2 regions of the Streptomyces sp. NBC_00576 genome follow, and region 2 is predicted to be linked to the other one. Evidence: predicted binding sites of a transcription regulator. Region 2 holds the regulator's gene; the other holds the start of a gene.
What was found. Region 2 encodes HspR, which represses chaperone genes until heat shock. Its sites were predicted from a motif close to TTGAGNNNNNNNNNCTCAA; they were not measured.
Positions count from the first base shown of each region.

Region 1: the regulator HspR is predicted to act here: its motif matches at 2,629-2,647, upstream of lon (endopeptidase La).

Region 1 covers NZ_CP107780.1:3,385,364-3,389,779, forward strand. Annotated here, with positions in the region: gene OG734_RS14030 (MarR family winged helix-turn-helix transcriptional regulator) at 1-2, opposite strand, end outside; gene lon (endopeptidase La) at 192-2,606, opposite strand; gene OG734_RS14040 (GNAT family N-acetyltransferase) at 2,784-3,527, shown strand; gene OG734_RS14045 (hypothetical protein) at 3,457-4,416, opposite strand, start outside.
Region 2 covers NZ_CP107780.1:5,875,256-5,879,671, forward strand. Annotated here, with positions in the region: gene grpE (nucleotide exchange factor GrpE) at 1-586, shown strand, start outside; gene dnaJ (molecular chaperone DnaJ) at 641-1,831, shown strand; gene OG734_RS25430 (heat shock protein transcriptional repressor HspR) at 1,837-2,283, shown strand; partial or broken gene OG734_RS25435 (Uma2 family endonuclease) at 2,539-2,658, shown strand; gene OG734_RS25440 (PA14 domain-containing protein) at 2,780-4,416, opposite strand, start outside.

The DNA of each region.
Region 1 (4,416 bases), 2.5 Mb from region 2:
ACGCCAGCACCCCTGATCCGGTTTCGCCGCTGAAGAAAGTTTCCGTCGTACACGGCCGTCGCCGCAGCTCGGACAGTATTTCGCAGGCTCGGAGCGACCATGTCATCCAGGTCCCTCCAAGCACCGATTCGGCGTACGGGAAGGCCCGGACCCCTTCCGGGACCCGGGCCCTCACCGACCGGCAGCGTCCGTCACGCCGCTGCCGGAACCTTCACCTCCGCCGGGTTCTCCGCCGGGGTGAGCGCCAGTTCGAGGACCTGGCGGACGTCCGTGACGGCGTGGACGTCGAGCTTCTCCAGGACCTCGGCCGGGACGTCGTCCAGGTCGGCCTCGTTGCGCTTCGGGATGATCACGGTGGTGACGCCGGCCCGGTGGGCGGCGAGCAGCTTCTGCTTCACACCGCCGATGGGCAGCACCCGCCCGGTCAGCGACACCTCGCCGGTCATGGCGACGTCCGTCCGGACGAGCCGTCCGCTGAGCAGCGAGGCGAGGGCGGTCGTCATGGTGACGCCCGCACTCGGACCGTCCTTGGGCACGGCCCCCGCCGGGAAGTGGATGTGCACACCCCGGTCCTTCAGATCACCCACGGGCAGCTCCAGTTCGGCGCCGTGCGAGCGCAGGAAGGAGAGCGCGATCTGCGCGGACTCCTTCATGACGTCGCCGAGCTGCCCGGTGAGGGTCAGTCCGGCGGCGCCGGTCTCCGGATCGGCCAGCGACGCCTCGACGTAGAGGACGTCGCCCCCGGCCCCGGTGACCGCGAGCCCGGTCGCCACACCCGGTACGGCGGTGCGCCGCTCGGCCGGGTCGGTGGCGGACTCGGGCACGTGGTGGGGCCGCCCGATGAGTCCGCGCAGATCGTCGTCCGTGACGGTGAACGGCAGCTTCCGCTCCCCGAGTTCGTGCTGTGCTGCGACCTTGCGCAGCAGCCGCGCGATGGACCGCTCCAGGTTGCGGACGCCGGCCTCCCGTGTGTACTCCCCGGCGAGCTTGCGCAACGCGCTCTCGTCCAGGGCTACTTCGGCGTCTTCGAGGCCGGCCCGCTCCAACTGCCGGGGCAGCAGGTGGTCCCGGGCGATGACGACCTTCTCGTCCTCGGTGTACCCGTCCAGCCGGACGAGCTCCATCCGGTCGAGCAGGGCCTCGGGAATGGCTTCGAGGACGTTGGCGGTGGCGAGGAACACCACGTCGCTGAGGTCGAGTTCGACTTCGAGGTAGTGGTCGCGGAAGGTGTGGTTCTGCGCCGGGTCGAGGACTTCGAGCAGCGCGGCGGCGGGGTCGCCCCGGAAGTCGGAGCCGACCTTGTCGATCTCGTCGAGGAGAACGACGGGGTTCATGGACCCGGCCTCCTTGATGGCCCGCACAATGCGCCCGGGCAGCGCACCGACATACGTACGCCGGTGCCCGCGGATCTCGGCCTCGTCCCTGACCCCGCCCAGCGCGACCCGGACGAACTTCCGGCCCATGGCGTGCGCGACGGACTCGCCGAGGCTGGTCTTTCCGACGCCGGGCGGCCCGACGAGCGCGAGCACGGCGCCACCACGACGCCCGCCCACGACCCCGAGCCCGCGCTCCGCGCGCCGCTTGCGCACGGCGAGGTACTCGGTGATGCGCTCCTTCACGTCCTCCAGGCCCGCGTGCTCGGCGTCGAGCACGGCCTGGGCTCCCTGGATGTCGTACGAGTCCTCGGTCCGCTCGTTCCAGGGCAGTTCGAGAACGGTGTCGAGCCAGGTCCTGATCCAGCCGCCCTCGGGCGACTGGTCGGAGGACCGCTCCAGCTTGTCGACCTCCTTGAGGGCGGCCTCGCGCACCTTCTCGGGCAGGTCGGCGGCCTCGACGCGGGTCCGGTAGTCGTCGGACTCCTCGCCGTCCTGCTCACCGTTGATCTCGCGCAGCTCCTTGCGTACCGCTTCCAGCTGCTTCCGCAGCAGGAACTCCCGCTGCTGCTTGTCGACGCCTTCCTGGACGTCCTTCGCGATGGTCTCGGCGACATCCTGCTCGGCGAGGTGGTCGCGCAGCTGCTGGGTGGCGAGCTTCAGCCGGGCCACCGGGTCGGTGGTCTCCAGCAGTTCGATCTTCTGGTCGGTGCTGAGGAAGGGCGAGTAACCGGAATTGTCGGCAAGGGTGGAAACATCGTCGATGGCCTGTACCCGGTCGACGACCTGCCAGGCGCCGCGCTTGCGGAGCCAGGCGGTGGCAAGTGCCTTGTATTCCTTGGCAAGTTCGGTGACATGACCGGGCACGGGGTCCGGGACGGTCTCGTCGATCCGCGTCCCCTCCACCCACAGCGCGGCCCCCGGCCCGGTGGTCCCGGCGCCGATGCGCACGCGCCCCAGGGCACGGATGAGGGCGCCCGGATCCCCGTCGGCCAGTCGGCCGACCTGCTCCACGGTGCCGAGGACACCGGTACTCGGGTATGTCCCGTCGATGCGCGGCACCAGCAGAACCCTGGGCTTGCCGGGCTCGGTACGCGCGGCGGCCTGGGCGGCCTCCACCGCGGCACGCACATCGGCGTCGTTCAGGTCCAGCGGAACCACCATGCCGGGCAGCACGACCTCGTCGTCGAGCGGCAGCACGGGCAGTGTGAGCGGTGTGGACGTCGAAGCCATGATCTCCCCTTCGGCATTCAAGTTGAGCTATGCCGACTCAATGCTTGGCGGCGGTTGATTGTTCCCCGGGGCGTGTTCGCCGTGAGCGATCACCTCTGCCGCGACTGCCGGGCACCCGCCTACAGTCATCTACGTAACACTCATTAACGCATAACAGCTATTACACAAGGGGTCGGCGTGGGCGGAAACAAGGACGGAACCGTGCGGGCCTGGGTAGACGGCTGGGTCGTCTCGCGCGGGGCATCTCCGCCCCTGGTCGAGCCCTGGGGATACACGATCGACGTGGGTACGGCCGAGCACGTCACCCGGCACGTCCTCGACGCGGTGAACGACGACGTCGACGAACGGACCGTCCGGAAGGTGGCCGACGCGGTGACCGGCTCGGGCGTATGGCTCAAGGTGTTCGACGACCCGGCGAGGGTCGGCGGCTGGCTCGGCGAGGGCTGGTGGGTCGATCCCGAGCCGGGCTACCTGATGTCGGTTCCGCTGACGCCCACGGAGGCGCCGCCCGCCCCCGACGGTTACCGGGTCCGCGTCTGGACGCGCGCCGGGGTGACCCGCGTCCTGCTCGCGGCGCCCGACGGTTCCTGGGCGGCCCGCGGCCAGCTCGCCCCGACGGGCAGCACGGCGGTCGTCGACCAGGTGGAGACCTCCCCCGCGCACCGCCGCCGGGGACTCGGCTCCTTCGTGATGCGAACGCTCGCGCAGGAGGCCGTCGCCCAGGGCGCGGAGAGAGGCGTTCTGGCCGGGACACCGGACGGCCGGGCGCTGTACGAGGCGTTGGGCTGGCGGGTGGAGGCGTTTCTGACGAGCGCGAAGTACATGGGGGCGAAGGCGGATCAGGCCGGTGTCAGTGCGCTTCCGGCACCGCTGAGTACATCCAGGTGCCGTCCGACAGGGCGGCCAGGACCCGGCGCTTGATCTCGGCACGCTGCGGACTGCTGACGAGGGACAGGGGCAGATAGCCGACGTGCTCCTCGTGCGTGCGCAGCTCGGCGCGGATGAAGGCGTACTCGGCCGGATGTCCGTCGACGAGGAGCCGGTCGGCCGCCGCTTTGGCCTCGGACACAGCCCTCGTGTACGGACTTTCGAGTGCTCGTTCGCGCAACGCCTGGGTGATCTGCCGGATGTACCGCTTGCACTCCATGCGCCGCTGCTGGACGGCCGCGAGGAAGCGCCGGGCGTTGAGTACCGCGACCGCTTCTGCCTCAGGCAGCGTGCAGAAGTCGTCGGGGAGCGTGCCCAGAGCATGCGGCGTCTCCGCGCAGGCCCGGTCCGCGGCCATCGCCCCCAGTTCCCGCAGGGCGTTCTCCCACCGCTTCAGCATCAGCGGGTGACGCAGCGCCATGTCGCGTTCGTCCTGCTCCTTGGCGTCGTCGGCCGCGGCCAGCCGCACGGCGGTGTCGCCGGCAGCCAGCAGCGCGTCGACTTCCGGGGAGCGCGGCGCGGCGAGCCGGCCTTCGCCGACGGCGTACGCGATCTCGTCGTGCACGTCACGGAACGCGGGCGGCTCGGCCATGTCGCTCACGAACCGCCGGGCGCGCTCCCGCTGGACGAGTTCGGCGTACTCGTCCGGGAACGCGATCCTCAGCCAACCCTGGGCCGTGAGGTGGGAGTTCATACCGCTCTTGCGTTCCCGGCTGTTGTTGAAGTCGTTGCGCCGCAACTTCTTTACCAGTACGGCGGCCTCGTGGGCGCGATGGCGAACCCGGCCCAGCCGGTGCTCGGTGACCTCCAGTCGGGGGTCGCCGGAGTAACGCATCCGCTCGGTGGCGACCTGAAGCTCTCCGCCGGCGCACAGCAGAGCGTC
Region 2 (4,416 bases):
CGAGCCGAAGGCCGCCCCCTCTTCGGAGGGGGCGTCCCCGGCCGGGGACGCAAACGCAGCAGCAGCACAGGTCGCCGGTCTGACGGCACAGCTGGACCAGGTACGCACGGCGCTCGGTGAGCGCACCGCGGACCTCCAGCGGCTCCAGGCCGAGTATCAGAACTACCGCCGCCGGGTCGAGCGGGACCGGATCACGGTCAAGGAGATCGCCATCGCGAGCCTCCTGTCCGAACTCCTGCCCGTACTCGACGACATCGGCCGCGCGCGGGAACACGGCGAACTGGTAGGCGGGTTCAAGTCCGTCGCCGAGTCGCTGGAGACCGTCGCCGCGAAGATGGGCCTGCAGCAGTTCGGCAAGGAGGGCGAGCCCTTCGACCCGACGATCCACGAGGCCCTGATGCACTCGTACGCGCCGGACGTCACGGAGACGACGTGCGTGGCGATCCTGCAGCCGGGCTACCGGTTCGGCGAGCGCAATCTGCGTCCCGCGCGGGTCGCGGTGGCCGAGCCCCAGCCCGGGGCGCAGGCCCCGGAGTCGGGCGACGCGGCGGACGGCAAGGAGAACGGTGGCCCGGAAGAGGGCTGACGTGAGCATTGACGCTGGAGACGCCAAAGACTCCGGGAAGGAGGGACGTCGGGGATGAGCACCAAGGACTTCATCGAGAAGGACTTCTACAAGGTCCTCGGCGTCCCCAAGGACGCCACCGAGGCCGAGATCAAGAAGGCGTACCGGAAACTCGCCCGCGAGTTCCACCCGGACGCCAACAAGGGCAACGCCAGGGCCGAGGAGCGCTTCAAGGAGATCTCCGAGGCGAACGACGTCCTCGGTGACCCCAAGAAGCGCAAGGAGTACGACGAGGCCCGCGCCCTCTTCGGCAACGGCGGCTTCCGCCCGGGGCCGGGCGCCGGCGGCGGCTCCTTCAACTTCGACCTGGGTGACCTCTTCGGAGGCGGCGCCCAGGGCGGCGGCGGCCCCGGCGGTTCCGGTGCGGGCGGCTTCGGCGGCGGCATCGGAGATGTCTTCGGAGGCCTGTTCAACCGGGGCGGCGGGACCACCCGTACGCAGCCCAGGCGCGGCCAGGACATCGACACCGAGGTGACGCTGAGCTTCACGGAGGCGGTGGACGGCGCGACGGTCCCGTTGCGCATGACGTCCCAGTCACCGTGCAAGGCGTGCTCGGGCACCGGTGACAAGAACGGCACGCCGCGCGTGTGCCCGACGTGCGTCGGCACCGGCCAGGTGGCGAGGGGTTCGGGTGGCGGGTTCTCGCTCACGGACCCCTGCCCCGACTGCAAGGGCCGGGGCCTGATCGCGGAGCACGCCTGCCTGGTGTGCAGCGGCTCGGGTCGCGCCAAGTCGTCCCGGACGATGCAGGTGCGCATCCCGGCCGGGGTGGCGGACAGCCAGCGGATCCGGCTGCGCGGCAAGGGAGCACCGGGCGAGCGCGGCGGCCCGGCCGGTGACCTCTACGTCACCGTCCATGTCGACGCCCACCCGGTCTTCGGCCGCAAGGACGACAACCTGACGGTGACAGTGCCGGTGACGTTCGTCGAGGCGGCACTCGGCGGCGAGGTCAGGGTCCCGACCCTGGGCGGCCCGCCGGTCACCCTGAAGCTGCCCCCGGGCACGCCCAACGGGCGCACGATGCGCGCGCGGGGCAAGGGCGCGGTCCGCAAGGACGGCACCCGGGGCGATTTGCTGGTCACCGTCGAGGTGAGTGTCCCGACGGACCTGACGGGGAAGGCTCGTGACGCACTGGAGGCGTATCGCGAGGCGACCGTGGACGAGGATCCGCGGGCGGAGCTGTTCGAGGCAGCGAAGGGAGCTTGACCGAGATGGACGGTCGTCGACGCAACCCGTATGAACTGACCCAGGAGACCCCGGTCTACGTCATCTCGGTGGCGGCCCAGCTCTCGGGCCTGCACCCGCAGACCCTGCGCCAGTACGACCGTCTGGGCCTGGTCTCCCCCGACCGCACCGCCGGCCGGGGCCGCCGCTACTCGGCCCGCGACATCGAACTGCTCCGCGCGGTGCAGGCGTTGTCGCAGGACGAGGGCATCAACCTGGCCGGCATCAAGCGGATCATCGAACTGGAGAACCAGGTCGCCGCGCTGCAGCAGCGGGTGGCGGAGATGGAGTCCGCGCTGGACGGCGCCGCCGCGGCGATGCAGCAGCGGGAGGCCGCGGTGCACGCTTCTTATCGGCGGGATCTGGTGCCGTACCAGGAAGTTCAGCAGACCAGTGCGTTGGTGGTCTGGCGGCCGAAGAAGGCCAAGGACTAGGCAGGCTGAGACGTGAAGGGGCCCGGAGGCCCGGAGGTTCGATCTGAACCTCCGGGCCCCTTCACGTTCCGTCAGGAAACCGGCGGTACGACCACGCTCACCAGGACGGGCAGTGAGGTGGTGCCGTCCTCGCGGACGCCGACGACCTGGTACCAGAGGGACGTTCGCGAAGTCCTCCGTGCCCGCGGGCGACCAGCCGTCCAACTGCACGTTGACGATGGCGGAGAGTGACGCAGAGGCCGCATGGGTCGCGCCGAGCACGCCCGCTACGAGGACGAGCATCGCGTGCCGTACGGAACCGAGGCCGTGGTTCCGGAGGGCCCGGCCAAGGGCTTCGTCATCGGTGAGGCGATCACGGGCCCCAGGCGAGGCTGAGGATCGTCCCGGCCTGCTCAGCAGGAATGACGCACACAAGGAACGCGGGAGGGACCGGGAGACGAGTCCCGGTTCCTCCCGCGCGGGCGCACGTGTACCGAAGCTGTTGCGTGTCGAACGGTTAGCGGTTGACCAGGACCTCTGCTGAGGACACCTGCTCACTCTCACGGCCGTAGACGTCCACGGCCCGCACGGTGACCATGTAGACGCCGGTGTACTGCGGCCGGAACTCGATTCGGCCCGTCGTCGTCAGCTGCTGGCCGCTTGGGGAGCCGTACCCGTCGAAGTACCAGGAGTAGCCCTTCAGCGAGCGGCCCTCGTCGCCCGCGCCGGGCTTGGCCTGGACGATGATCGGGGAGCGCGTGCCGCCCGTGGAGACCACGGTCAGCTTCGGTGCCGCCGGGCCGGTCGCGGTGGCCGGGGTGAGGCGGGCGACGGGGATCTGCGCGGAGGGCACGGACTCGGCGCCCGTGTTGTCGACAGCGGTGACGTAGTAGTACGCGGTGCCCTTGGGGGCAGAGGTGTCGTCGTACGACGAGGCTGTCGGGCCGTCGACGCTGCCGACGAGGGTCCCGACTCCGTTGGCCGAGGCGCGGCGGTAGACGTGGAACCCGGTCACCGTACCGTCCTCCGACGGCGTCCACGTGACATGGGTGGATGCGTCGGTGGGCGTGCCCTCCAGGGCGGACGGAGCGGGCGTGGTGGATGCCACTGGGCGCGTCACCGTCACGGTCTCGGAGACCGGGGAGATGTTCCCGGCGCCGTCGACGGCCTGGACCCGGTACGCGTAGGGCGTCCCCGCGTCCGCGAACTGGTCCGCCGAGGACGTCCTGAACGCGGGCTGCGGCCCGTCCGGGTCGCTCTGACCCACTGGGGCGGCCCACACCTCGTAGTGGTGCACGTCCTTCGAGGAGGCGTTCCACGTAAGGAAGTTGCCTGCCGTGGTGCCTTGTCCCGACAGCCCGGTGACCTTCGCCGGCGCCGTCTTGTCGACCGTCGTCGCGGTCACGTCGGCGCTGCCTGTCGACTGGTTGCCGGCCTTGTCGTGGGCGCGGACCTCGTAGGCGTACGTCTCGCCGGTCTTCGGAAGTGTCGAGTCCGTGTACGTGGTGGCTGTGGTCGTCGCGAGGGCGGTGCCGCCGAACGACGTGCCGTTCAGGCGGCGGTAGACCTTGTACCCCGCGAGGTCCATCTCCTTGTTCTTCGCCCAGGTGAGCTTCGCCTTGCCCGTCGTCTTGTCGTACGTGACGGCGGGTCCCGTCGGGGCGAGGGGCTTGACCTTGTCGACTGTCGCCGAAGTACGGGGCGCGTAGGCGAAGTTGACGTTCGCGTTGCCGGTGACGTTGGCGAAGTCGATGCGCAGGGTGTGCTTGTGGGCGGGGATGGTGAGGTTGACGGTCTTCTTCTGGGTCGTTGAGACGTTCTTCCAGAGGTTGACCTTGATCTTGCCGTCGAGGTAGACGCGGATGCCGTCCTGCGCGGCGACGGTGAGGGCGAAGGGGCCGCCGGAGCCGAAGTCGCGGGTCACCGTCCAGCGGACGCCGAAGTTGTCCTTCGGGAGGCCGGTGGCGGGGGCTTTGGCGCCCCAGTTCTCGGCGATGGAGGCGTCGCAGTCGGTCTTCTTCGGGGTGCCGGAGAAGGTGGTGTTCGCGAAGAACTGCCGCTTGTAGGCAGGCGAGTTGCACGTGACCGTGGCCGCTGAGGCGCTCGGGGCGGAGACGACGCCGAGGAGGCCGCCTGCGGTGGCGAGCGCTACGG